Regions from separate parts of the Paenibacillus sp. GCM10027628 genome, predicted to be linked through region 1. Evidence: riboswitches for the same ligand, from Rfam matches in the RefSeq annotation. Region 1 holds a riboswitch; each other region holds the start of a gene.
What was found. A riboswitch is a leader RNA that binds a small molecule or an ion and turns the genes downstream of it on or off. The one in region 1 is predicted to bind cyclic di-GMP.
Positions count from the first base shown of each region.

Region 1 (6,775 bases):
GCTTGAGGCAACTAGCGCGTCGATCTGTTCCTTCTCCATGAGTTGTCTGGCTCGTTCTGTAATGGTTAATAAATGATCCTGATCGATATGAACCATCGGTCTCAGCTCCTTCGGATTAGGCTATCCTATCTCCGTATGTTAAACAGGCTCCTGAGCCATCTGCCGCAAAAATTTGCGCGCCCTCTCGGTTTGCGGCTGGGCAAAAAATTGCTCTGGAGCTCCTTCTTCCTGAATGACGCTTTCGCTCATAAAGATGACCCGATTCGCCACTTCTTGCGCAAATTTCATTTCATGCGTAACCACAATCATCGTCATGCCCTCGCCGGCTAACTGCCGCATAACTGATAACACTTCGCCTGTCAATTCCGGGTCGAGTGCCGATGTCGGCTCGTCGAACAGCATAATCTGCGGCTGCATCGCTAGTGCCCTGGCAATTGCAACACGCTGCTGCTGACCGCCTGAAAGCCGGGAGGGGTATTCATAAATCTTCTCTGACAGGCCTACTTTTTTCAATAAAGACTCGGCAAGTTGGATCGCCTGCTCCCTGGGCATATTTTTCACGGTCATCGGAGCCGTGATCACATTTTCCAGAACAGTCAAGTGCGGGAATAAATGAAAGGATTGAAAAACCATACCGGTTAAATTACGAATTTCCCGGATGGCTTTTTTCTTCTCCGCAGCATTCATGGAAGCATCCCATAAAACGTTGCCCACGCGAATTGAACCCGTACTGGGCTCTTCAAGACCGTTCAGGCATCGGAGCAGTGTGCTTTTACCTGAACCGCTAGGACCCAAGAGGACTACGATTTCTTTAGAATGTATCTTAAGGTTAATATCCTGCAGCACGGTCAAAGCATCAAATTGTTTACTAAGATTGTTAATTTCAATCAATCCGCACACACCCTTAATAAGCCTTTGATAATTTTTTCTCGATGCGGTTAAGAATGTTGGAGAACAACATGCTCATGATCCAATACATGAGAGCAATGGAAATGTAAAATGGCATGGCTACATAATATTGCGCGATGAGAAGTTGGGCTGATCGCAAAAGTTCGGTTACAGTCACGATGGAAACAAGCGATGTTTCTTTCAACATGCCGATAAATGTATTGCCCATTGGAGGAATCGCCACCCGGGCTGCCTGCGGTAGAACAATTTTGCGCATCGTTTGCCAAGGGGACATGCCCAGGGATAGTGCGGCTTCCGTCTGTCCTTTAGGCACAGAAAGGATCGCACCCCGGAATGTCTCGGATAAATAAGCGCCGATATTGATGCTAAGTGAAATATAGGCCGCTGTGAGCGGCCCAAAGGTAATACCGTAATCCGGTAATCCATAATAAATAATGAAGATTTGCACAATGATCGGGGTTCCGCGAATGATGGAAACATACCCTCTGGCCAAATTGCTGACCAGCCTATTCCCTTTTAACCGGGCGATAGCTACGATCAGGGCGACAATAAATCCAAAGAACATCGAGACGATGGTAATGAGCAGGGTATAATAAGCGCCTTTGAAAAGAAAGCCTAAGTTATCTAAAACGAGTTCCATGCATGCGGCCTCCTGAAAATGTGAGACTCTTAAAAATTCGGATCGACACCAAACCATTTTTGGTGAATGTCTTTAAGCGTTCCATCGGTTTTCATCTCGTTCAAGGCTTTGTTGATGGCATCCACCAGCTCCGGATTATTTTTGCGCATAGCGACACCTGCGAAATCTTCCTTGATCGGCGCTCCGACCGCTTTAATATTTAATTTGTTTTTCTCCATAAGCGGCTTCAGGGCAAAGATATTGTTAATCGTCGCATCAATTCTTCCGACATTCAGGTCCGACAAGGATGTAATGACATCGTTGTACGTTGCGATTTCAAAGTTGCCGACCTTCGGCATTGCGACTTCACGCAAATATTTCTCATCGTTTGTACCAAGACCGACACCGATTTTCTTGCCTTTGAAATCCTCAATCGCTTTGATCGTGTTGTTGTCGCCTTTTACAATGACATTAACCGAGTTCTTGATATATGGAATGGAGAAATCCATTGTTTTCTTACGATCATCGGTAATGGTTACTTGGCTGATCAATACATCGTATTTGTCTTTTTGCAAGCCTTCAATCAAGCCGGAAAATTCACCGGTAATGAATTCAGCCTGTACGCCAAGCTTCTTCGCTACACTCTTTGCGATGTCGGCATCGTAGCCGTCTACTTCTTTCTTATCATTCAAAAAGTTATAGGGTGCGTAGGTTCCCATCAAACCTACTCTAATTTTGCCGTTTTTCTTGATCTGCTCGAGCAGGTTGGCTGAAGCCGGAGAGACGGCCGGTGTGCTTTTCGTATCTGCAGCAGGACTTGCAGCAGGTTTTTCGGTTGCTTTTCCGCAGCCGACTAACGCCAGACCTACGATTGTGAGCAATGAAGCAGCTTTAAATAATGGTTTAACCTTGATTTTCATCTTTCATACACCCCTATATGTGATTTAATGTGCTAACCTAATAATCCTCGAAATTCGAATCGGGCCGTTTCTTCAGCGATTTGCGAAGGCGTGTACGGGGACGCGTAATCGACATCGTGCATAGGTCCGAACAGCCATTTCGTAAGGACGCCTGAAATTAAGGAGACGAGTATATTGACACGAAGAGAAACGTCTGCAAAATGTGGAAGCATCTCCAACTCTATGGCCCGGTTTACATTGTTCTTGAAGGCTTCCTCGAATGCCACCCATGTTTGTGAAACAGCTTCACGGACCGGAGGGTCTGCACCCTGACCTTTAATAAGTAAAAAGGCCATCAAATTCCGGTTATGATCAGCGAATTCAAACAAATCGGTCAACAATCTTGCAGATGAAAGAACCATATCGTCTACAGTGCCTGCATGTTTGCGATAGCCTTGTTCAATGACTCGCGTCAGTTTCTCTTTGCCGTTCTCAATCAGGCGGACCGCGAGCTGCTCTTTACTTTCAAAATACCAGTAAAACGTTCCTTGCGACACGCCTGCGCCTTTGACCACGTCCGAAATCTTCGTATTGTGATACCCTTTGCGTGCAAAAAGTTCTAAAGCTGTTTTCATCAAAATCTGCTCTCGCTGCTGTTCTTCATTGAGTAATGATGCCAGATCCTAAACCCCTTTCCATTAACTGACGAGTCAGTTAAGTTAATTCCGATGGGTTTACTATAGTATAAGAAGCTACTATAGTCAAGTCATAAATTGGCGAGAAGAAAAATGTTTAAATATGGCTTTCGATATTTGAATTAATAAATATTTAAGAATTGGTTCACAATGCTTTCATCTTTAATGCCTATGATTAAGGGAATAGGAGGGTTGCTTTCATGAACAAGAATCGTAAAATTTTAATTTTAACGGCTAGTTATGGAAATGGTCACTTACAGGCTTCACATGCTTTGCAGGAACAATTCGAAAAGCAAGGCGCCAAAGAAGTGATTACGCTTGATCTTATGAAAGAGGGGCATCCTCTGTTAAATACAATCACCGTTTCTTTATATAATAAAAGTACACAAGTGGCCAGAATGGGTCTGGACTATTATGGCTGGAGCTATTATTTTACCCGTGAAGCCGAACACGATGCGTTCATTAATCGTTCCTTAAACATTTTAGGAAGAAAAAAATTAGTGCAAATCATTCAACATGAGCGTCCTGATGCTGTTGTTAATACGTTCCCTTTTGGTGCAACCCCGGAGGTGTGCAAGATTTTTGGCATTCATAACGTTACTGTACTGACTGACTATGCGCTGCATTCCCGCTGGTTTCACCCCAAAGTCGACAAGTATTATGTTGCAACGGAGGAGTTACAACAACAACTTATCCATAAAGGTTTATCGAAAGACCGCATTGAAGTGACGGGCATTCCCATTCGTAAACAATTTAATGAAATAAGTTCGGTCAAGTCTGCGAATATGAAGAAAAGGTCGATTTTAGTCATGGCCGGTGACAGTGGAATCTCAGGCTATATGGAAGAAATCGTACTTTCTTTATTGGCGATTAACGAATCTCAAGTTACCGTCGTATGCGGCAGGAATGAGAAAGTTAAGCATAAATTAGATGCCCTTACTCCGCTGTACCCCAATCTGAACGTTCTCGGGTATGTAAATAATATGCAAGAAGTCATGTCAGAAGCAACTTGTATGGTTACGAAAGCAGGAGGGCTCACCTTGACCGAAGCGATCTCGATGCGCATTCCAATGTTTATCTTTAAACCGTATGCAGGTCAAGAGCGAGAAAACGCCGTATTCCTGTCCGAAAGAGGAGTTGCATCGATCGCCAATAACGTGGGAGAGCTAGCGGCTCAAGTTCAAAAGCTTCTTGACGCTCCACCTCTTCATGAGGAAGTTAAGCGGCGGATGTTAACTCTACAGCGTACTCAAGCTGCTTCCGCCATTGCAAATAGCGTTATGGACAGTATTGATCAATCTGTCTCGCTTTCCGTGTGATAGGACCAACGATTCTACGGATACTTTAGGTAAATTCCAAAAAACTGGATGTGAATCAACGAACTTGATAATACCAAAATCTTTTTCTGGTACCCGGCTCATTAGTATAATCAGTATAGCCATAATTGCAGCTTTGATCAGTTATTACATTTACCTTGTGCATACCGGAGAAGCACAGAGATTAATCGAAACCATCGTAAATATAGGTCCTTTTGGCATTATCATCGGTATTATTGTTCAATCGTTTGCCAATATTATTCCTGTACCGGGGGAATTCATTTCTGTCATTCTCATGGAAGTCTACGGTCCTGTCATGGGTGGCATTTATGCCTGGATTGGTGGCGTTGCCGGAGCAGTTGGGGCTCTGTATCTTACAAAATGGATTGCGAAGCCATTGTTTGGGAACATGGCTCAGCCTTTTTTGCAGAAAGTTGAAGCATATACGCGGAAACATGAAACGTTGGGACTCTTAATGATCCGGTTTGTTCCTTTTGTCCCGTACCACTTTGTTAATTACGCAGCGGGGCTTATAAACGTTAAAATATGGAATTTCATTTGGACTACAGCCTTAGGCATATTACCATATTCCATTGCGATGAGCGGGATCTACGCAGGTGCTCGTCATGGTTCGCTGCTATGGGGAGTTGTTGGTATTGCAGTTTTTATTGCTCTGCTAGCATTAAGTTGGCTATTAAAAAGAAGGAACAAAATTAGTACAATTATTTAGGCAGCATGCCCACAAACGAAAAAGGCAAACTTATCGAAAGATAAGGGCGCAAAGCTACAGGCCTAAGGGACTTTTGTTTCTATGGCGGCTGAGTTGCCGAAATTGTTGGATACGTCAAGCATCCATCATCTTTATTGTTGATGGATTTTTTGTTTTCTATTTTCTGGGAACATATATTAATAGAATTGTAGGAGATGATACATATGGAGATAAAAGAAGAGTCGATGCAATTAAGCGGTACAGCCAGGTTGTTATATTTCGGGCTGATTCCATTATTGTTTACAACGCTGATGGTCGGCACAGGTGTGTATATGATTAATCATGGCAAAGGGGAGACGTTTGCGGGTTTACTCACCCATGCGGGAGAAAGTGTCCTGAAGGCAGGAAAAAGTGTAATTACTAAGAAGCCGGCGACTCCAGCTCCAGCTGCGGCAGGAACTGCCTCAAGCGGAAGTACAAGTACTGGAGCGGGCTCTGCAGGTCCAGCCAACGCAACTGCCGCAGGAACAACTGCCGCAACTCCCGGTGGAACCAATACTGCAAGCGCTCAGCCCGGCTCAACTGCTCCTGCTTTCAACGGTATTCCAGCTTCAGCGCCTGCGGAGGATTTAAAACAGCAAACCGACGCGGCGGCAAGTCAATATGCCGCAATGACGGCAGCCCAGGCTGCGGGGATTCTCGACAATATGACACTCAAAGATGAAGTCTTCAATATGCTCGGTATGAAGCCGCCACAGCGCGCGAACATTTTGGCTAAGATGGACCCGAAAAAAGCTGCGGCTGTCTCCTTGGCGCTTAAGGATTTCCAGCCTGTGAGTTCTGACAATGCAGCAGATGTTCAAAAGAAACTGGACAGCTTACCCGGCAATCCACAGCCGGTGGACGAGCTGGCGAAAACATATAGTCAAATGCCTGCGGCGAGCGCAGCTTCCTTAATAACTGAACTGATGAATACGGACGCCAAGGAAGCGGTTAGCATCATGGCTAGTCTCGATGCCGGTACGAGAGCCGGTATTCTAGCGGCAATGAGCAGCAGCAAAGACCCTGCCGGGTTGAAGGCGGCAACCGCCGTTTCGCAATTGCTGCTTACCACGAAGTGAATTTTTGCAGGTCTTGTCCCTTCCAAAATCAAGCAATTATTTGCTCAGTCAAGTATAAATAAGTATGATTGACGTATCGGATGATACAGGGGATGGACATATTTGAAAGGAGAATTGAAATGAATACCGTTATTGAAACCATTTTAAATCATCGTTCTATTCGTCAATATGAAGATAAGGCATTAACCGATGAGCAAATTCGTTACATAGTGGAATGCGCGCAAGCAGCATCTACATCCAGCCATATCCAGGCATACTCGATTATTGGCGTGAAAAATAAAGAAACAAAACGCCGTTTAGCTGAGCTCGCGGGGAATCAGCCCTACGTAGAGGCGAATGGACATTTCTTTATTTTTTGCGCCGACTTGCACCGTCATGATGTAGCAGGGGAAATGGAAGAAGCGGATTTGACAACGTCGCTTGAAAGTACTGAAAAATTTATGGTCGCATTGATTGATGCCGCGCTTGCTGCCCAAAATGCTGCCATCGCCGCAGAGTCAATGGGAC
Region 1 covers NZ_JBHTHA010000084.1:35,460-42,234, forward strand. The annotation lists gene ACFQZT_RS33370 (M24 family metallopeptidase) at 1-96, opposite strand, end outside; gene ACFQZT_RS33375 (amino acid ABC transporter ATP-binding protein) at 139-891, opposite strand; gene ACFQZT_RS33380 (amino acid ABC transporter permease) at 905-1,549, opposite strand; gene ACFQZT_RS33385 (transporter substrate-binding domain-containing protein) at 1,579-2,448, opposite strand; gene ACFQZT_RS33390 (TetR/AcrR family transcriptional regulator) at 2,481-3,062, opposite strand; gene ACFQZT_RS33395 (MGDG synthase family glycosyltransferase) at 3,323-4,441, shown strand; gene ACFQZT_RS33400 (TVP38/TMEM64 family protein) at 4,506-5,168, shown strand; cyclic di-GMP riboswitch class I at 5,182-5,269, shown strand; gene ACFQZT_RS33405 (hypothetical protein) at 5,372-6,268, shown strand; gene nfsA (oxygen-insensitive NADPH nitroreductase) at 6,388-6,775, shown strand, end outside.

Region 2 (6,775 bases), on a different contig from region 1:
TTCCGGATCAAGCAGCAGCGGATTGATCGGTCCGAAGCCGGTCAAATCATTGGCAAGCTCATCAATGACTTTCTTGCGATCCACTTTGCCGCGGAACGACTCATCTTCTTTCATGATTTCAACAGCCATGGCGTCAAGCTTCGGTATGATTTCTTCGACATTGTCATCTTTCAGCTCATTGAAAATTTGTTTATATAACCGGTTCTTCAACTCATGCTGCTTGTTAAGCTGCTCGCGCTGCTCTTTCTGCGGCTGCTCGGTACCGCGAATACGGCGGAACGTAGAGATCAGATCTTTCTTCTCCGGCTTAGACACATCGGCAGCCTCCTGAGGCTCCGCTTGCGCTGATTCAGGCTGATTATATCCACTTTTCGCCTGCAATTTCTCAAGTAAACTCATGCTTAGCACCTCCAGATAGTGTCGTTTTGGCTAGAACATAGAGGAATGACCACCTAGCGCCCGCTGAATAATCGATTGAATGAACGAAGTCTGCTTCGGTTGGAATACACTGATTTCACGTCTTTGAATGAGCTGCTCGGCAATTTTACATACCGCTTTGGCAATGTCGGATTTTCCATTTTTCAGGACAAAAGGAACCCCGCTATTGAGCGAGTGACTCACCACTTCCCACTCGTTCGGTACGTAGAATGGCATATCTTCGCCAAGCAAGTCCGGTACATCAGGGGCTTTGATGACACTATCCATCGTAGAGCGGTTGACGAGCAGTTTTATTTTATCGCGGAGCCCTAGCAAAATGAGCGTCTCCAGCATTAGCTTCGTGCTTTTTATCGCCGCCATCTCCAGCGTAGTAACCATAAAGACGGAATCGGCCTTCTCGATAATTTGTAATGTTTTATCAGAAAAACCTGACGGTGTGTCCACAATAACGTAGTCATGTTGGGAAAGCAGCAAATCGCACACCTTGTCCAAGCGGTCTGGGAACACAAGGTCTGCGTATTCAGGGCGGTCCGGAGCTGCCAGTACTTTTACCCCGCTGCTGTGCTTAATAAGATAGCTTAATAGCGTATGCTGATCCATAGTGTCTATACTTTCCATTACATCTTTAATAGTAAATGTGGAATGCAGGTCCATGGACAGCCCCACATCACCGAACTGGAAATCCGCATCCATGATGCAGATTTGACTATGGCTGCTCTTGGAATTGTTTTTTGAGAGCGCAACCGCAAGATTGACGGCCATCGCCGTTTTACCGATACCTCCCTTCGCGCTGCAGATTGCGATCATTTCTCCTCGCTTATTCCGGACCTGCTCTACGAATGCTTTTTCTTCAACGGACATCTTATATGCCTCCTTCCATTCCATTGCGTTAGTAACGGTTTCTTCTTTTGATTATTTGGCGGCTTCAGGAATGACTCTGCTATGCAATGACAGGCTAACTTTGAAACGATCGTTCGTATTAACCAGCTTCGGAACGTCCTCCGGCTTCACTTCCAGCGTTACTGTTGCATACTCCGCATAGGGATGCTCGCTGTCTGTTTCGACCATCCTCCGGCCGACGGCAAGCACATGAATGTTTTCAAGCAGTACCGTAGATGATTCAAGCAGCTTATCATTTCCATCCTTTGGAGGAATCGTAACGATGACATCCACATAATCATCCGGTTCGATGAGGTTCGATACGGATTGCACAATATTAACGCCTACCGAGACAGCTCGGTATCCGTTCTGTATTTTCTTAGCAACTACAGCCGATTCGTCTTTACTTGCCTTCACGTGATTGCCCAGCAGAACCTCCCCAGCTTCGAGCGTTGCGTCTGCAAACTTGCCTTCAGCTTGTTGGATGGTTTTGAGTGACTGCGGATGAACGCTTAGCGACGGTACTTGCTTAATCTCCAACATGTCGGCTTGCATTTTCTGATTTCTCTTAATTTGCTGCTTAGCAACCACGACACCGACCATATTTCCATTGGCCGCCTTCGCATGATCAAACTGTTTCATATAATTGAAAAATAGAAAAGTCGTCACTAGTCCCATAATGAGTGCCGCAATTAAAATAATTTTCGATCTCATCGATGTCACCTACTCTGAAAGTTTAATAGCATAGGCGCCGCGGTTTACGGCCCCTGGTTTGGTAAATCCGGTTCCCGTACGTTCTATGAATATACCGATGACTTCCTTGGTATTGTAGTCCATAGGTGCAGTAATATAGAAATATGCGAATCCGGTGATCTGGATTTGCTTGATTTGTCCGCCAGAATAGTTATAGGGCTTATATACCGGAACCAGCAGAATACGCGAATCATCGCGGTGACTGTAATCGCCTGGCGGATAAGGGCTTCTGTTTATTCTCGCCTGCACCGCATCTCTCGTACTTCCAGCTATATTCCCTGTCTGTGTATCAACGACATCCCCGACAGAGAGCATACTTTGATAGCCATAAGTCAGGTTGGTCTCGTAGGTGCTGGCACCCGGAGCTCCCAATGCAATAATTCCGAAGTTGCCGGTCGAGGATCCCGTTTGGTCGACCTTTAGGTGATATTCTTGGCCATATGTCAATTGAACGGATTGGTCGATTCCGATCGGCGCGGCACCCATCGCGGCACCCATCGCCTCAATCTTTGCTGTTGCTTTCACGCTAATCGGTATCTTATCAATACCAAGTACTTTGGCGAAATGCACATCCACGTCTTTCTTCAGAACTGCGGTGGTTCGGTCTTTCATAGTAGTGGTTAGCTTTACCAGACTTGAACTTTCTCCATGATCATTCAGTACTATATCTGCTACACTGCGAACATTCTGCTCAGTGGCAGTCAGCTCTTGCGCACCTGATAGAACCGTTGCGTTCGCTGTCTTCTGCAGGTGCATTTTGACTGCATATAACATGCCACCTTCTACCACAATAGCCGTCATGCCCATTAAAACGACTAAAACAAACGCAACCAATACGGATACGTTTCCATCCTGCTTTGTGATGCAGCGCTTTAACTTTTCAAGTATACCGATGTGTTCCACACTTAGCCTCCTATTCAACTCTTATCGTCGAAGCAGCTTTAACGGTCGGAGCAGGAAGCAGCTTAGAGATGACGGGTGTCATAAATGTTAGGGGATATTCCAGTTTAACAGTGACATAGTCTCCGGAATGACGGGTCGTATCCTTCGGAGAGATCGTAACTTTCAATTTGCTTTGATCGCCCAGATGCACATAGTTCGCAGCAAAGGCAGTCATTTCTGCATCTTTTTTACCAAGCCCACCGAGCCTCACTGTTTCTTGAGCTGCATTGTTCATATTCATATAGGCATACATCAGCCTCCCGAAATCGAATATGCCGCATACAAGCAACAAAAATATCGGAAGAATGACGGCAAACTCAGTTAGCGACTGCCCCCGTTCGTCTTTGATCATACGAATCCCCATCCTTTAAGCCATAAACTCAACACCGAGCCGCCTGCGATGGCAACCCCATATGGATACGTAGAAGTTGCGGTATCATCACTCGAAGCTGGAGACATTTTCACCCCATATCTTAAAAGCAGCATGGAGAACAAAATTCTTTTCAGTATCTCGCGAACGCGCTTCCTTAATAGGAGGAGTACCAGTGCGATCACGCCGCCGATAAGCGCCATATAGACGGAAGTAAGCAGTACAAATGTCATGCCTTTGAAGGCACCGACAAGCGCAAGCAGCTTCACGTCTCCAGCACCCATTCCTCCTAGCAGATATGGAATCAAAAGTACTCCCCCTCCAACAGCAAATCCAAGTGCCGCATTTCCCAGTCCGCCAATACCGTCAATGAGACCATGCAGGATAAACGCCAAGAGAATGCCCGGAAAGGTGACCATATTGTAGATTTTGCGAGACTTTAGATCCGTAACAACACAAGTGGCAAGAATCAGAATTAGTATGCCATCCAGTACAATCATGATTGCCTCCGAACCTCTGATTTTAAAAAAGAGTCTAACGTTCCGAGAAACGTAAGACCCTTTAATTGAATGTTTGCTATGCTCTATGAAGGAGCGTAATAGATGTATACTCTAATTGATGAGTCCATTATCTTTGATTGCATTATTGATTTTACCTACACCATTTTGAAAAATCGTTTCAATCTTTTGATGGAAGCTTACAAGGATTGTAATGACACCAACCGCAATCAAAGATAGGACTAGACTATACTCTGTCACGCCTTGCCCGTTCTCACTCGCACAGAAACTCATAAATTTGTCTTGCATATAAACACCCCTTCTAAAGTGAGAAGGATATCATGATTATGGAGCATTCGTTGCGTTGCCAAGATCCGTATTCACTTTTTCAAACAGAGTCATTATCTTGCCTCTCAAGGCAATCAGAATTCCAACCACACCCACCGCGATAACGCCAAGCACCAAGCCATACTCTGTCATCCCTTGTCCTTGCTCTTCTACGATAAGACTTTTAATCTTGTTCATCATCATAAAGTCGCTCCTTTAAAAGAATGCATATTATGCTGCATAAACTCCCCATCTATAACGAGTAGGAAATAATCATTATGGAGTATTAGTTGCAGTACCGAGATCCGTATTAACTTTTTGAAACAGAGTTAAAATTTTTCCTCTCAAAGCAACCAAAATGCCAACTACACCCACCGCGATAACGCCAAGCACCAAGCCATACTCTGTCATCCCTTGTCCTTGCTCTTCTACGATAAGACCTTTAATTTTGTTCAACATAATAAAATCGCTCCTTTTGTTTACTGGAATTGGACAGCTTGTCCGATTTGCGTACGTGTCTGCGCTAGGCTGCCCGCCGGCAGCTCGATTACTGATGCGGTGTTCTTGATGACCGCGCCCATGCGGCCAGGCTCTACGCGGCTTTCAATCCCTACAATTGTGTAATTACGATCCAGATGCAGGACATCAATCGCATAGTTCATAAAGAACGTATGAATCGAACGACAGGGCTCAATATGAAGACAGGCTGCCTGTTGCAAAGCTTTCGTAAACATAAGTCCCTTTAGTCTGCGTGCAAACGTCCGGGCTTCCGTTACCTGCTCAGCCAGGATCTCTCCTGTATTCAGGTTCACCAGCTTCAACCTCTTCCACCTCCTAAATAAAAAATCCCCGCCTTTGCCGAAAGGTGGGGATTGAAGACAGACTCCCCCCGTAATCTTTCGGTAGCTGGCTGGCATAGCACTTTCGCACTTTAGCCCCTATAGCTTTGCGTCGCCGGCTTTCGCCGGGTTTGCCTTTATCGAGATTCCGCGAAGCATGTCGGGAAATCGATTTATGTGTTCATCTTAGCTTACGAACGGATCGGCTTGGAATCGTCCTATTTCCTCAATTTTCTGATAACATAATTCGACCATGCCTATATCAAAAGCAATACGCTGTAATAGACCCTTAGATATAGCAATAGGCATCAAGTTGTGGAAAATTTCAATAATTTGTCGGGACTTCCCTCTAAGTCTCTTTGATTTGTTAAATAGTGGATCCCCTATTGCATAGCATCCAACTTAGTCTTGAAGTAGGTCTTTGATGTCTAAAGCACCATGATGCAATATATAAGAAAACACGAAAAAAGCCCCTCTCTAGGAGGAGCTTCTCATCAAAATTCGTCCGCATCGAGCTTTGCTCGATCGGCGTCTAAACTTACCGCTCAAAGCGGTCGCGCTTCATGATTATACTTCGATAAAAGTTTAGTCATTACTCGGCAGCGCTGCCGGTTAATTTTTCTTTGAGCAGGTTCAACTGCTCGTCAACTTTAGCTTGTTTCGCGACATCAACTGGTGTGTAGTTGTTGATGGAACCTGCAGGCACATAAGGCTTGCGGGCGATTTCCGCTTCCACTTCCATCTGCATGATTTTCTCTTCCATGCGTTGGAAGCCGCGGGATGCGTTGCCGCTTTCGATCACACCGTTGTAGGAAACTTGAGCCATTTGCTTTTTCGCTTTAGCCAGTTGGGCACGGCTTACGAGTTCGTTGCGCTTATTGCGCATTTTGTAGAACTCATCTTTCATTTCGTGCAGCTGTTGAGTCAGCTCATCCGCTTGTGCTTTGGATCCTGCATGCATATCTGTGTATTCAACAATTTTATCTTCATGATATAGTTTTTCTTCCAAAGCTTGGCGGGCAATTGCTTCTTGACCGTTTTTCAGCGCTGCTGCCGCTTTTGCTTCGCGATCGGCTACAAGGCGTACGGATTCTTCCAGGCGCTGTTTCAGCTTGCGCTCATTGGCGATTTGTCTGGCAACAGTCACTTCGGCTTGCGCAATTTCTTGTTCCATGTCCCGTAAGTACTGATTAAGCATAACGATCGGATCTTCGATTTTATCTAATACCTCGTGAATCGATGCTTTCGTCATATCTTTCATTCTTGTAAATACTCCCATTGTTTACACGTCCTTTTTATTAGTATCGTTAGTAGTTTCGTAGCGAGCGACTTTGGCTCTTAATTCTTCAACTTCTCTTTGCAAAGCTTTCTTTTCGATATCTTTCATCATTTCATCAATGTTATTGGTTTTAGCAGCATCATAAGTTGAAGCTGTGTTAAAGTTGCTAGCTGCCGGACCTGTATGATGAGGCTTGTGGGGCTGCCAGCCGCCGCCATTATAAGCATGTCGGCCATATCCGCCTGCATAAGGATCATATGGCGGCTGATCAAAGCCAGGTTCTTTCGGAATGACAACCGCAGCTAGGAAATAGATGAAAATGACCGTGCCTCCAGTGAAAAATGTCGTAATGACAACCAGCAGGCGTAACAACGTTGCATCTACATTCATCGTTTCGGCTAGTCCGCCGCATAGTCCGGTAACTTTTTTATCTCTTCGTGAGCGATAAAGT
Region 2 covers NZ_JBHTHA010000035.1:1,629-8,403, reverse strand. The annotation lists gene ACFQZT_RS22420 (TadA family conjugal transfer-associated ATPase) at 1-399, opposite strand, end outside; gene ACFQZT_RS22415 (CpaE/TadZ family protein) at 430-1,299, opposite strand; gene cpaB (Flp pilus assembly protein CpaB) at 1,351-2,031, opposite strand; gene ACFQZT_RS22405 (pilus assembly protein TadG-related protein) at 2,041-2,973, opposite strand; gene ACFQZT_RS22400 (TadE/TadG family type IV pilus assembly protein) at 2,984-3,364, opposite strand; gene ACFQZT_RS22395 (A24 family peptidase) at 3,361-3,882, opposite strand; gene ACFQZT_RS22390 (Flp family type IVb pilin) at 3,994-4,188, opposite strand; gene ACFQZT_RS22385 (Flp family type IVb pilin) at 4,225-4,410, opposite strand; gene ACFQZT_RS22380 (Flp family type IVb pilin) at 4,483-4,665, opposite strand; gene ACFQZT_RS22375 (DUF192 domain-containing protein) at 4,686-5,018, opposite strand; cyclic di-GMP riboswitch class I at 5,105-5,191, opposite strand; gene ACFQZT_RS22370 (PspA/IM30 family protein) at 5,638-6,324, opposite strand; gene ACFQZT_RS22365 (PspC domain-containing protein) at 6,328-6,775, opposite strand, start outside.
Region 2: it holds a riboswitch for cyclic di-GMP, as region 1 does, so the genes downstream of both, ACFQZT_RS22375 (DUF192 domain-containing protein) here and ACFQZT_RS33405 (hypothetical protein) in region 1, are expected to answer to the same signal.

Region 3 (6,775 bases), on a different contig from region 1:
GTATTATTCTCACGCAAGGACTTAATCGTCAAATTCGCCGGATGTGCGAGGCGTTTGGCTATCGGGTCGTACGATTGCAGCGTGTACGGATCATGCACATTCATCTCGGCAATTTGAAGCTGGGCAAATGGCGGAATTTGACGCAGGGCGAAATGCAGGATTTGATGCATACGCTCAGCAAAGAGAAGCCCGGCCCCAATATGGAGCGTTCACAACCAAACCGGACAAGTTAATAAAGCGAGCAGATCCAACCAAAAGAGCATGAGCAGAGCCTCCGTCAGGGGTGTTCGGTACATGCTTTTTTTCTTTTAAAAAACTTATCATGCCAAGCAACCTTTTTCCAACTTCTGACGTTTAGAGCGTAGAACCCTTACATAACGCATACTTGCAAGCTCGTTAAGCTACATAAACCAATAAGGAGGAAGATGATTTTGAAAAAATGGTTGAAACAAGCTGGAACGCTCGCCATTGCCTCATCGCTTTTACTCACTGCAGTTCCTCAGGTATGGGCGGATGAAGCCGTTACCTCAAGTAAGCCCATGATCCTGCCTGTTATTCCCGGCCAAGGAGATGGCAAGCAGTTGGAAGCAAGCATCACCAAAGAACGCGCCCTTGAACTAGCCAAGACCTATGTAACGATTCCGACCGGATTCACGCTGCAATCCGTAAGCTTGAACTCGTATTATGGGAGCGGCGGCCGCAATGTTCCAACGTGGAACATCAATTATATGAAAAAGGTAAAGGATCAGTATTACGGCAATTTGAGCGTATCGATCAATGGTATGGACGGGTCGCTCACGTCCTATTCGATCAATGACAACGATCCGGATCATAAGCCCAGCTATCCGCCGAAGGTGGATTTTAAGGGTGCCAAAGACGTGGCCTCGGCCTGGATCGCCAAAGTGAACCCGAGCAAGCAGAAAGAGCTGCTATACAACGATACCGAAGAGAACTCCTTCCGAACGCCGCTGAATGGCAATTATCAGTACAATATTCGTTTTGACAGGGCTGTGGGTGGTGTGCCTTTCAGTCAAAACGGGATGAATGTGAGTGTAAATGGCGAAGGCGAAGTTACGAGTTACAACTATAATTGGGACGATAACGTCAGTTTTGAGCAGAATGTAACGCCCATCTCGAAAGAAAAGGCTGCGCAATTGTTCCATGACAAGTCCAATTTGTACTTGCTATACCAGATTCCTTATGGAATGAAAGGGAAAAAGACGCCGATCACCTCTTACACAGTGGACCCTTTTTCGTTGAATGCGGTAAGCGGAGAGTTATGGAATCCTGGAATGGGTTCTGCGCCTGCAGCCGATGGAGAGAAGCCTCTGAGCGATAAACCGCTGGCGGAGAAACCTTCGGCAACACTGAATTTAACCAAGGAGCAAGCCGCAGAGAAGGTAGTGAGCGCTTTTAACCTCTCTACGGATTATAAACTGCAGGAAGCTTCCTATAATGAGTCCACGAATCCGGATAGCGGAGAAACGGAATCAACCTGGAATTTGAACTGGAGCCAGCCGGCTGACAAGGATTCGAAGAGTAAAATCGGGGGCGGCGGCGCCTGGGCCAGTGTGAATAGCAAAACGGGCGAGATTCTGAACTTCAACAGCTACATCCCTTATGGGCCAGATTCTGAAAAGGAAATTGAAGGCAAAGTTTCATTGGACGATGCGAAGACGGCGGCCGTTAATTTTGTGAAAAAACATCTGCCCGCCTATACGGACCAGCTGGTGCTGAACATGCCGTCGGCTAAAAACTATTCGGAAGAGCAGCTGAAGCATATGCGCAACTGGGACATTCAATTCAAACGCGTCATCGACGGCATCTCGGCCGGGAATGAGAACGTGGGTGTGAGCATCGATCGGACCAATGGCCAGATCATGAACTTCCATTTCTCGATCAGCGATCTGCCGTATCCGAAGACGAAGCCTGAAGTGCTGGCCGTCGATAAAGCCAAAGATATTCTCCTTTCCCAGTACAATATTAAGCTGAATTATGTGCTTGCAGGCAATGGACCGATCTATGGGATGCCGATTGAAAAATATAATGTCATGGTTGCAGCCGGCAAGATTGCGCCAACCGCTGCTGTGGGTACAGCGGGCGAGAAGCTGGAAGCCAAGCTTGTCTATTCGCTAGAACCAAAGTACACGCGTGAAGCGTTCTTGTTAGACGCTGAGTCCGGCCAATGGAAGAATGCAAATACCGGCGAAGTGATCTCTCTGGAAAAAGTGAAAGTCGACGACATCGACAATCACTGGGCTCGCAATGAGCTTCAGCTAATGCTGGATTATCAAGCACTGGACGTGAAAGACGGCAAAGTAAATCCCGATCAGACGATAACGCGCGGAGAATTGATCAAAATGCTTGTCATCGCCATGAACGGCGGTAATGGAGGCATTTATTACGGAGCGGAGCGTAAAGCTTCTTTCGCCGACGTAGCCGCTACCTCCGCCTACTTCGCTTATGTGGAAAATGCCGTCGATCGGGGACTGCTCGATCCCGGCGCAGATTTTAATCCGGAAGCCAAAATGAATCGCGAAGAGATGGCTCAGCTCATCGTGAAGGCGCTTGGTTACAAGAGCTTGACGAAGTTCGACGGCATCTTCAATACGAACTTTGCGGATGCGTCCAAGCTGAAAAATGTTGGCGATGCGGCCATCGTGCTCGGTCTTAACATTATGTCGCTCAGCGGCGATAAATTCGAGCCGCAGCAAGAAGTATCCAAGGCGCAGGCGGCCAGCGCATTCTACCGCTTCCTGCAGAAGCGGGCAGAGCTGCAAGACCGGTCACCACGCTTCTATTATTAAGGACTCCTGGGCATGCCGCTTCGGCGGCATGCATTATTTTTTTTCCACTGCGCTCTAAAGCCTCAGATATGCTACAATATTCTTTAAAACTTGGTATTAGCGTAGCTAGGAAAAGGAGTCAGAGTGTATGAGTGTGTCCACGAGAGTAGGCTTGGAAGATATCATCAAAGCGAATCACGTGCTTAGCCGTGTGATCGAGCCATCGCCTTTGCAGCGTAATGAGCTTCTGTCCAATTTATATGAATGCAACGTTTATCTCAAACGTGAAGATATGCAGGTCGTACGGTCTTTTAAAATTCGCGGAGCTTACAATGTGATTCAAAGCTTATCTCCGGAAGAGCGCGAGGCGGGCGTTGTTTGCGCAAGCGCGGGGAATCACGCGCAGGGTGTGGCTTACTCCTGTAAGCAGCTCGGTATCGAGGGCAAAATTTTTATGCCGACCACGACGCCCCGTCAAAAAATATCCCAGGTGAAGCTGTTCGGAGGCTCGTTTGTCGAGGTGATCCTGACAGGTGATACGTTCGACGACTCCTCGGCGCAAGCCAAAGCTTATTGCGAAAAGGAAAACAAAGTGTTCATTCATCCGTTTGACGATGTTCGCACGATTGCCGGCCAAGGCACCGTAGGGCTTGAGATTATGAATCAAATGCCCGAGAGCCCGGACTATATCTTCGCGACGATTGGCGGCGGCGGTCTGGTAGCGGGTGTATCTACGTTTGTAAAGAGCGTTTCCCCGCAAACGCGAATCGTTGGCGCTGAGCCCGAGGGGGCCGACAGCATGTCCGAATCGCTTCGCCAGGGACATGTTGTAACATTGTCCACGATCGACAAGTTCGTCGACGGTGCGGCTGTGAAGCAAGTGGGCCAGCTCACTTTTGACATTTGCAAAGACGCGCTTGAGGATATTGTAGTCATTCCTTCCGGCAAGGAGTGCACCACGATTCTTGAACTGTATAACAACAATGCCATCGTCATCGAGCCTGCAGGCGCTTTGCCGGTTGCGGCGCTGGATGCCTATCGGGAGCAAATACGCGGCAAGAATGTGGTCTGCATCATTAGCGGCGGCAACAACGATATCGAGCGGATGCAGGTGATCAAAGAGAGATCGCTTATCTATGAAGGGTTGAAGCACTATTTTATCCTCAATTTCCCTCAGCGGGCAGGGGCTTTGCGTGAATTTCTCGAGGAAGTGTTGGGGCCGACCGACGATATCACCCGATTCGAGTACACGAAGAAAAATAACCGGGACGACGCTCCGGCACTGGTCGGAATCGAGCTCAAAAACAAGGACGACTACGACGGGCTGATCGAACGTCTCTCTCGAAAAGATTATGGTTACATCGAAATTAATAAGGATCCGAAGCTATTTAATTTGTTGATTTAAACTAGAATCTATTAGCCAACCACCTATGAATATGCTATAGTAAATGAGCTACAAAAATTTCCATATCCATATTTCTCAAAAGGCAAACTTGTCGAAAGATAAGGGCGCAAAGCCTCAGATCTAACGTTGCTTTGCAACTATGATGGCTGGGCTGCCGAGAGGTCACAATTCTACCTATGCAGCTAGTACACCTAACGGCTATTCCGCTTCGGAATAGCTTTTTATTTTGGCTTGTTGAAAACGCAGCCAATGCTTACGAGAAAGTTTTACTAAATTTAGGAGGATCCAAGCATGAAGGGCATAAAGTCTTCAAAATGGGCGCAGCATATGAAAGTATATGTTTGGGCATATATCGGCTTATTTAGCGTCTGTTTGTTGACGGTTAATCTGCTTGCAGCCGCTTCATTTTCATTTCAACCTCGTGTGCTGATCGCGCTAACGGTTCAAGTCGTCATTTGCTTGCTCATTGCTTTTCGCGTGCGTTTGTTATTGAAAACAAAGCAGCAGGTTGAAGAGCAAATGAATGAAATGACACATATGGCCTACCATGACGCCTTGACCGGCTTGCCGAACCGTCGGCTGTTCCAGGATCGTCTGGAACGCGCACTGCTGCAAGCAAAGCGTCGCGAGCAGCTGGTGGCGGTGATGTTCCTGGATATGGACCGCTTCAAAGGCGTGAACGATACTCTGGGTCATGCTTGCGGCGATCAATTGATCCGGCAGGCGGGCCAGCGCTTGGTAAGCTGCTTACGGGGAGCTGACACGGTGTTTCGGCAAGGCGGGGACGAATTCACCATTTTGCTGGAATATATGGCGAAGCCCGAAGATGTTAGAGTTGTAGCGGCCCGCATTCAAGCGGAGTTGGAGGAGCCTTTTATTCTCGAGGGTACGCCTGTATCGGTGACAGCGAGTATGGGGATTGCCTTATATCCGATGGACGGCGATACGCCGGAGCAGCTCATGGAACGGGCGGATGAAGCGATGTACGCGGCAAAGGAGCGGGGGCACAATCACTTCCAATTCTACGCCTCAGATATCGATGCAATGCTGGCAGGCAAAGCATATTTGGAAAAAGAGCTGCGGTTATCGCTGCAGCATGAACATTTTGAATTGCGGTATCAGCCTCAATATGAATTGGCAACAAGAGAACTAAAAGGCGTGGAGGCCGTACTTTCTTGGAGCAAGGGGGGGCCTCAATCTGTATACGGTCTGAATTGGAGAAAGATCGCTGACGAAACCGGCCTTATGATCCCTATAGGCCATTGGATGCTGCGCAACGCCTGCATGCAGGTGAGAAGCTGGCAGGATTCCGGCTATCCGCCGCTCCGATTGACAGTCGGCATCACTTCTGTTCAATTCGAAGATCCGTTTCTTATCGATAAGCTGGATGCCATTTTGAAAGAAACGGGTATGGACCCAAAACGTGTTGAAATCGATCTGACAGAAAGTATTTCTACTTCCAGCGTTCAAGAGGCGGGGGAGAAGCTAAGGCAATTAAAAGCACTGGGAGTCCGCGTTGCAATGGACGATTTGTGCATCGGATTGTTTACGCGTTCCGGTATGGAGGGAATGCCGATGGACAGCGTGAAGCTCGATAGCGCGTTGGTGAGGGATCTTCCCGACGATGACGAGAATCAGGCGTTAGCTGCGGCCATTATTCGAATGGCCCATCGTTTGGGGCTGAATCTGATCGCCAAAGGTGTTGAAACGAAAGCGCAATTGGAGCATTTGCAGCATTTGCAGTGCACGGAAGTACAAGGGGAACTGTTCGGCGGACCTTTACATCCTACGGAGTTCCTAAAGCTAATGAAAGAAAATGTCGTCCAAGTGGCCACGTAGATTTTATTGACCACAGGTAGTATAATAAATACTTGGTGCTTGGAACCTATATTGTTGAGAATGACAAACGAAATATGCCGGCTTGTATGACGTCACGAATTATGATATTCCTAGGGGAACCTACTTTTCTCCTAGGCCTTTTAATGTTACAATTGTACATGCAAGGTCTTACATAATTTCGTTTATCGTGGTCATACTACAATGTGGAACTCCATGGTAAAGGTAAAATTAATATGATGGGGGTAAAAACAATGAAGAAAGTGCTTTCTACAGCTCTTATGGCTGTAACGGTTACGGCAATGGCGCTCACAGGTTGCGCGAAGAAAGACGAAACTAAGCCTGCAGCATCAGCAACTCCAGGAGCTACCGCGGCAGCAACTGCTGCAGCATCGACAGCTCCTAGCAATAACAGCGGCAAAGATTTCAAAATCGGTATGGTTACGGATATCGGTGGTGTAAACGATAAATCCTTTAACCAAAGCGCTTGGGAAGGTTTGAAAGCCCTTGAGAAACAAACGGGCGTTAATGTGAAAAACCTCGAAAGCAAAAGCGATGCGGACTACACGCCGAACTTGAACAAATTCGTTAAAGACGGATACAACTTGACTTGGGGTATCGGTTTCTTGATGGGTGACTCGTTGAAAACAGTAGCAACGCAAAACCCTAACGCTAAATTGGCGATTATCGATAACGTGGTTGACGCTCCTAACGTAGAGTCCGTTACTTTCTCCGAGCAAGAAGGCTC
Region 3 covers NZ_JBHTHA010000004.1:74,600-81,374, reverse strand. The annotation lists gene rluF (23S rRNA pseudouridine(2604) synthase RluF) at 1-233, shown strand, start outside; gene ACFQZT_RS08145 (S-layer homology domain-containing protein) at 432-2,807, shown strand; gene ilvA (threonine ammonia-lyase IlvA) at 2,935-4,191, shown strand; cyclic di-GMP riboswitch class I at 4,263-4,350, shown strand; gene ACFQZT_RS08135 (putative bifunctional diguanylate cyclase/phosphodiesterase) at 4,483-6,030, shown strand; gene ACFQZT_RS08130 (BMP family lipoprotein) at 6,282-6,775, shown strand, end outside.
Region 3: it holds a riboswitch for cyclic di-GMP, as region 1 does, so the genes downstream of both, ACFQZT_RS08135 (putative bifunctional diguanylate cyclase/phosphodiesterase) here and ACFQZT_RS33405 (hypothetical protein) in region 1, are expected to answer to the same signal.